Regions from separate parts of the Arthrobacter sp. UYEF21 genome, predicted to be linked through region 1. Evidence: predicted binding sites of a transcription regulator. Region 1 holds the regulator's gene; each other region holds the start of a gene.
What was found. The regulator HrcA, encoded in region 1, represses chaperone genes, less so after heat shock. The targets are predictions, from matches to a motif close to TTNGCACTCGNNNNNNNCGAGTGCNAA.
Positions count from the first base shown of each region.

Region 2: a site for HrcA is predicted at 1,029-1,055, ahead of ABIB27_RS03995 (FmdB family zinc ribbon protein). Genes of this name have one in related genera too.
Region 3: a site for HrcA is predicted at 1,115-1,141, ahead of groL (chaperonin GroEL). Genes of this name have one in related genera too.

Region 1 is NZ_JBEPNF010000001.1:628,499-630,761, forward strand. It holds gene ABIB27_RS03030 (DUF3097 domain-containing protein) at 1-437, opposite strand, end outside; gene hrcA (heat-inducible transcriptional repressor HrcA) at 598-1,611, shown strand; gene dnaJ (molecular chaperone DnaJ) at 1,687-2,263, shown strand, end outside.
Region 2 is NZ_JBEPNF010000002.1:162,460-164,722, forward strand. It holds gene galU (UTP--glucose-1-phosphate uridylyltransferase GalU) at 1-242, opposite strand, end outside; gene ABIB27_RS03990 (5-formyltetrahydrofolate cyclo-ligase) at 362-982, shown strand; gene ABIB27_RS03995 (FmdB family zinc ribbon protein) at 1,119-1,373, shown strand; gene cpaB (Flp pilus assembly protein CpaB) at 1,530-2,263, shown strand, end outside.
Region 3 is NZ_JBEPNF010000012.1:118,513-120,775, forward strand. It holds gene groL (chaperonin GroEL) at 1-935, opposite strand, end outside; gene ABIB27_RS13465 (ABC transporter substrate-binding protein) at 1,228-2,263, opposite strand, start outside.

The DNA of each region.
Region 1 (2,263 bases):
TGCAAAGGCTCCACGACGATGCCCTCCACGCGCAGATCGTCACCCCAGACCTTTTCCACGAGTTCGGCGTCGTGCTTTCCCTCCACCCAGATCCTGCTCGCTTTGGCCACCTGGGCACGCTGGCCGGCCACGCGCACCGAACCGGACGCTGTCCGGCCGGCTGGAGCGGCGGTGTTCTGCCTGGGCACGGGCGGCACCAGCCGGATGGGCCGGCCTTCCAAAAGGAAACCGAATCCAAGCCGGAACGAACGCGACTTGCCGCGCCGGTCCTCGAGGGCCACCACATGCATGCCGCCGGACTTCTCCACCCGGGTCACCGCTCCTACCCAACCGGACTGGGCGTCTTCGAGAACCATGCCGCGTTCGACGGGAACCTCGGGCAGTTCGTTCCGGACGGGCGCGCTGATCTCCTGCGGACCCCAGTTCTGGTATTGCATGGATTGATTCCGCCTTGTGCTAGATCGTGCCTTTGAATGTTCGCCCGGAGCGGTACCAATGCTAACAACGGGGTGAGTCATATTAGACTGTTAGCACTTAGGCACGTCGAGTGCTAACAGGCCGTGACCATTGAGGCGCAACCGTGGATGGAGGTGGAGTGTGAGCGAGCCGCGCAAACTGGAAGTACTGCGTGCCATCGTGGAGGACTATGTGCACTCCCGCGAGCCCGTGGGTTCGAAGGCCCTGGTTGAACGCCATCATCTCGGTGTGTCCAGCGCAACCATCCGCAACGACATGGCGGCCCTGGAAGACGAGGGCCTGATCACCGCGCCGCACACCAGCGCCGGCCGCATCCCCACGGACAAGGGCTACCGGCTGTTTGTGGACCAGATTTCCGCCGTGAAGCCGCTCTCGCCGGCGGAAAAGAAGGCCATCCAGTCATTGCTGGAGGGATCTGATGACCTGGATGACGTCCTGGACCGGACTGTCCGGCTGCTCTCCCAGCTGACCAACCAGGTGGCCGTGGTGCAGTACCCCCATCTGAGCCGGGCCACCATCCGTCACATCGAATTTGTTCTGCTGGCGCCCCGTCAGGTACTTCTGGTGCTCATCGCCACCACCGGCAAGGTGGAGCAGCGCGTGCTCGACGTCGGCCAGGACCTTGGCGAGGACGGTATCGCCGCCATGCGGACACACTTCCTCGGATCGCTGGCTGGCACACCGCTGAGCCGGCTGGCCCAGTCGTTGCCGGGCGTGGTGTTTTCTGTCGCTCCCGGCCAGCGTGCTGCTGCCCAGGCGCTGGCACAGGGGCTGGAAACGCTCGCGCACAGCAGCCGCGAGGACCGCATGGTGATGGCCGGGACGGCGAACCTGGCCAGGTCCAACGTGGATTTTCCCCTCAGCATCGGACCGGTGCTCGAAGCACTGGAGGAGCAGGTTGTCTTGCTCCGCCTGCTCAGTGACATGGCCCAGGACCCGCGTGGAGTCACCGTCAGCATCGGCCGCGAAAATCCTTATGACGGCCTGGCCGAAGCCTCCGTGGTGGCCACCGCCTACGGACCGGACAGCACGGCCAAGATCGGTGTGCTGGGCCCTACCCGGATGGACTATCCCACCACCATGGCCGCCGTCAGGGCAGTGGCCCGTTACCTGTCAAGAATTCTGGGTCCGTAACAGCCGCGGTCCAGGCATGAAGAGCGGAGCCGGCAGCCCGGCTGCCGGCAGTACAACAAGGAAGAGATACGAACTTTGAGCAGCCACTACGACGTCCTCGGAGTCTCGCCGGAAGCCACCGGAGAAGAGATCAAGAAGGCCTACCGCAAGCTGGCCCGCACCCTTCACCCGGACGTTAATCCCGGGGACGATGCGTCGGACCGCTTCAAGGCCGTGACCCACGCCTACGAGGTACTTTCGGACCCCCAGAAGCGCCGCGTCTATGACACCACCGGTAACGAAAACGGTACCGACAATGGTTTCGGCGGCGGTGGATACGCCGGCCAGGGCTTCGCGTTCCAGGACATTTTCGATACGTTCTTCGGCGCCGGCGGATCCTCGGGCCCGGCGTCACGGGTCCGCCGCGGCCAGGACGCCCTCATCAGCGTCCGGATCGAACTCCGCGATGCCGTGTTCGGCGTCAACCGCAAACTTGAGGTGGATACCGCCGTCACCTGCCCCACCTGCAACGGCTCCTGCTGCCGCGACGGGAGCCACCCTGAACGCTGCGATATCTGCGGCGGCAGCGGCCAGGTCCAGCGTGCGGTGCGCTCCATCCTGGGCCAGGTCATGACGGCGGCCCCGTGCGGCAGCTGTGAAGGCTTCGGGACTG
Region 2 (2,263 bases), on a different contig from region 1:
GTGTCCTCCAGCGAAGGAACCCTGTCGAAGTGGTCCTCCAGGGCACGCTTGTTGCGGCCTGTGATCATCAGGATGTCGTTAAGACCAACGTTGACGGCCTCTTCAACCACATACTGGATGGCTGGCTTGTCCACCACCGGGAGCATTTCCTTGGGCATCGCTTTGGTGGCCGGCAGGAACCTGGTGCCGAGCCCTGCGGCGGGAATTACGGCCTTGCGTACAGTCTGCTGAGAGGTAGTCACTGGACTAATCTAACGGAGGGGCCGATCATTCAGTAATTATTGGCCATGCAGACTTGGCGCCCGCAGCGGCGCACCGCAAAAGGCGCCGCGGGCCACGTGCACATGAAAGAGGGAACGGTATGTCCGATCGCGACAGGGCGGCCAAGGAAGGCATCCGGGCACGCCATCGCAAGCATCGCGCCGACATTGAACCCGGCCAGCGCGATGCAGCCGGCGGCGCCCTGGCCGTCCACGGCGCAGCCTGGGCCGAACAGCTGACGAGCGGAGCGCCGTCGACCTTTTGCGCCTATCTTGGCGTAGTGCCCGAGCCGCCCACGCTGCCGCTGATCCGGGAACTCCACGCCCGTGGCCACACCGTCCTGCTCCCCGTCTGCGAGCCCGGGCGGCGGCTGAGCTGGACAGCCTGGACACCCGAGGCAAAGTTCGTCCGCAGCCGTTTCGCCCCGGTCGTGGAACCCGCCGGACCCCGCCACGATCTGGCCATCATGCGCTCAGTGGCCGGCCTCTTCATCCCGGCGACTGCCCTGGATCGCAGCGGAAACAGGATCGGCCAGGGCGGCGGCTACTACGACGTCTTTTTGGGCTCGTTGGCCAGCGAGGGGCTCGATATCCCGCTGGCAGCCATCGTCTTCGATTCCGAAGTGCTGCCCGCAGGAAGTATTCCTGCCGAAGAGTTCGACCGTACAGTTCCTGTTGCCCTGACCCCGTCTGGCCTGGTTCCCTTGGCCGGCAGTTCCTGATCGGCCCCTCCGGCACTCTCAGGGCTACTTTCCGGGGGTGGTAGAATTGGCACTCAGGCCCTGAGACTGCTAATGGACTGCAAGATTTGTTCATTGCAACACAGGACCTCTCGTTTGCCCCAGAGGAGGATCACCAGTGCCCACTTACGCCTACGCCTGCAAGAACTGCGGCCACGCCTTCGACGTTTTCCAGTCGTTCACCGACAGCACCCTGACGTCATGCCCAGAGTGCCAGGGGGCATTGCGCAAGAAGTTCAACAGCGTTGGTGTGGTGTTCAAGGGCTCCGGTTTCTACCGGACCGATTCCCGGGACGCCAAGGGCAGCACGGTTTCTGCGGCACCAGCCGCACCCGCCCCGGCAGCTGCACCGGCACCTGCCGCCGCCAGCTGACCTTACCCTCTCTGCCGCCCCCGACGAGCTGATCCGCCAGGGTAAGTCCGGTGCCATCGCACCGTCCAGGGCCACGTCCGACGCCGTCACAAGAGTTGTCCACATAGGCACCTCTGCCGCTGTCCGGCGCTGTCCCCGGAACGTAGCGTGGGTTCCATGCCCGCCACCCTCTTCCGCCCCAGCCGCCGGTCCTCCGCGCCCGCACGCACCGTCCGCCGCCCGATTCCAGCCCGACGTACAAGCCGCGGCGGCAGCAACAGACTTGTGTCCTGGCTGGGCCGGAACCGGCGTCTCGCCATCGCGCTCCTGCTGTGCGTCGCTGCCGGGATTACTGTCCATCAGCTCACTCCCCCGCCTGCCGACACAGCGACGGCCTTGGCCGCAGCGAGGGACCTGCCCGCCGGTACGGCCTTGGCGGCAGCCGACCTGAGCCCGGTTAAGATCCCCCCGCAGATGGTGAACGCCGGATCCATAGCCGATGCCAGTGAAGCCACGGGCAAGCAACTGGCGGCTCCGCTGCGGAAAGGCCAGTTGCTGACCGATTCCCAATTGCTGGGGCCAGGCCTCCTGACCGGAACGCCGCCAGGTTCTGCGGCCGTGCCCTTGCGGATGGCAGATCCTTCCTCCATCCAGCTGGTATCGCCCGGGCAACTGGTCAACGTGGTTCTGACCGGCGCCAACGGCTATGACCAGAACTCCCCGTCCGAAGTGCTCGCTTCAGCAGTACCCGTCCTCTGGACGTCCGGGCAGGGCGGCAAGACGGGACAGTGGCTCGGCACAGGAGAGACGGACGGGCTGATTGTGGTAGCGGCAGCACCCGACAAGGCCGCCCGCCTGGCTGGCGCGTCCACACAAGGCAAGCTCTTTTTTGTCCTCGTGGGACCGTCGAA
Region 3 (2,263 bases), on a different contig from region 1:
AGTCCCGCGGTCTCCAGCTTGAGGCCGACTTCCTCGGCGATGACCTGGCCGCCGGTGAGGACGGCGATGTCGGCCAGTTGGGCCTTGCGGCGGTCGCCGAAGCCCGGAGCCTTGACGGCAACGGACTTGAAGGTGCCACGGATCTTGTTGACGATCAGGGTGGCCAGGGCCTCGCCCTCGATGTCCTCGGCAATGATCAGCAGCGGCTTGCTGGACTGCATGACCTTTTCCAGGACAGCAACGAGTTCCTTGACGTTGGAGATCTTGGAGTTGACGATCAGGATGTACGGATCCTCAAGGACCGTTTCCTGGCGATCGGTGTCGGTCACGAAGTAAGCGGAGATGTAACCCTTGTCGAAGCGCATGCCTTCGGTGAGTTCGAGCTCCAGGCCGAAGGTGTTGGACTCCTCGACCGTGATGACGCCTTCCTTGCCCACCTTGTCCAGGGCCTCGGCGATGAGGGCACCGATTTCATCGTCACCGGCGGAGATGGAAGCTGTGGCCGCAATCTCTTCCTTGGTTTCGATTTCCTTGGCGGAGGCAAGCAGCTCAACGGTGACGGCCTCTACGGCCTTCTCGATGCCGCGCTTGAGGGACAGCGGGTCAGCGCCGGCTGCAACGTTGCGCAGGCCTTCCTTGACCAGGGCCTGTGCCAGCACGGTAGCCGTGGTGGTGCCGTCGCCAGCGACGTCATCCGTCTTCTTGGCAACTTCCTTAACCAGCTCGGCGCCGATCTTTTCGTAAGGATCGTCCAGCTCGATCTCCTTGGCGATGGAAACACCATCGTTGGTGATCGTGGGGGCGCCCCACTTCTTTTCGAGGACGACATTGCGTCCACGCGGGCCGAGGGTGACCTTGACGGCGTCGGCGAGGATGTTCAGGCCCCGCTCAAGACCGCGGCGTGCCTCTTCATCAAATGCAATGATCTTGGCCATAACGGCAGTAGTCCTTTCGGGACAGTCGTTAAGAATGAACCTCACTGCAGTGCCCGCGACGGACGATCCTTCACCGGCGGCCTCTGTATGCCGCGGCTGGGGATCTCACTCCAGCTAGGTATTTCTTTCGCTCCACGGCCGGCACCAAGCTCCGAAACCGGCAGAAACCGGACGTTGCTTTAGCAGTCGGTACGTAGGAGTGCTAACTCAATAATTAGCACTCCCCACGTGAGAGTGCAAGCGAAAGCTTCTCTTTTCCGCTCTCTCACGGCGCGCCGTTCGCCACTGGCGATCAGGCCGCTGCCCGTCCTGCCGCCTCACGTCCGCTGAGCACGGCCCGGTTGTCAGGACCGTAGGTGAACACCATGAAGTTCGCCGAGGTGATATCTCCCTGGGCGTCGAAGGCAATCGGCCCCGATTCGCCGTCGTAATTGATCTTCGCCCCGGACTTCAGGACCGCCAGGCAGTCGGAATACGACCTGCACGGCTTGCCGGGCTGCCCGGCGCTCCCCCCGCCGGAAGAGCCACCGGCGGTGCCACCGGACACCGCGATCAGATTGGCCGCAATGGAGCGTCCGGCATCGTCATCAGCCGTCACCGCCGCCAAGGCCGCCAAATTCACGGCGTCGTAGGCCTCCGCCGCGAATGACAGGTCCTTCAACGCCGGGTTCACTGCCAGCAGCCGGGCCTGGAAATCTGCCGAAACAAGCACCCGGGGCACTACGGTGCGGGCTCCATCAAGGGCCTTTAAGCCGAGTCCGGGCCCGTACTGAGCGAACGCACCGTCACTGAGGATGAGTTTGCTGCCGGACAGCCCGGCATTGTTGAGCTCCTCGAGGGCGCCCTGGGCACCGTCCCGCGCGATCAGCACCACGGCGTCGGGCTTTGCCGCCTGGGCGACTGCGGCCGCCTGTAGCGCAGCACCCGGCTTGAATGCCGAGGTGCTGACCGTTTCCAGGCCGGCGTCTGTAGCGGCTGTCGTCACCGCGGCGGAGACATCCTTGCCGTAAACGCTGTCCTGGTGAATCACGGCAATGCTCTTGGCTCCGCCGTCCTTGGCAAGCTTTACCAGCACGGAGGCCTGGGCGATGTCAGCCGCGGCCGTCCGGAAGTAGTAGCCGCCGCTCTGGTAGGTGCTCAGGGCGGCCGCCGAGTTGGCCGGCGAAATCAGTGGAATCCTGTCAGCGGAGAGGACGTCGATGGCAGCTGCCGCATGGCTGGAATCAGTGGGTCCAATGACCACGTCGGCCTTGGCTGCGGTCAGGTTCGTGGCCTGCGATCCGGCGTCGGCCCCGGCCCCGATTATCAACTCAACAGGTTTGCCCTTG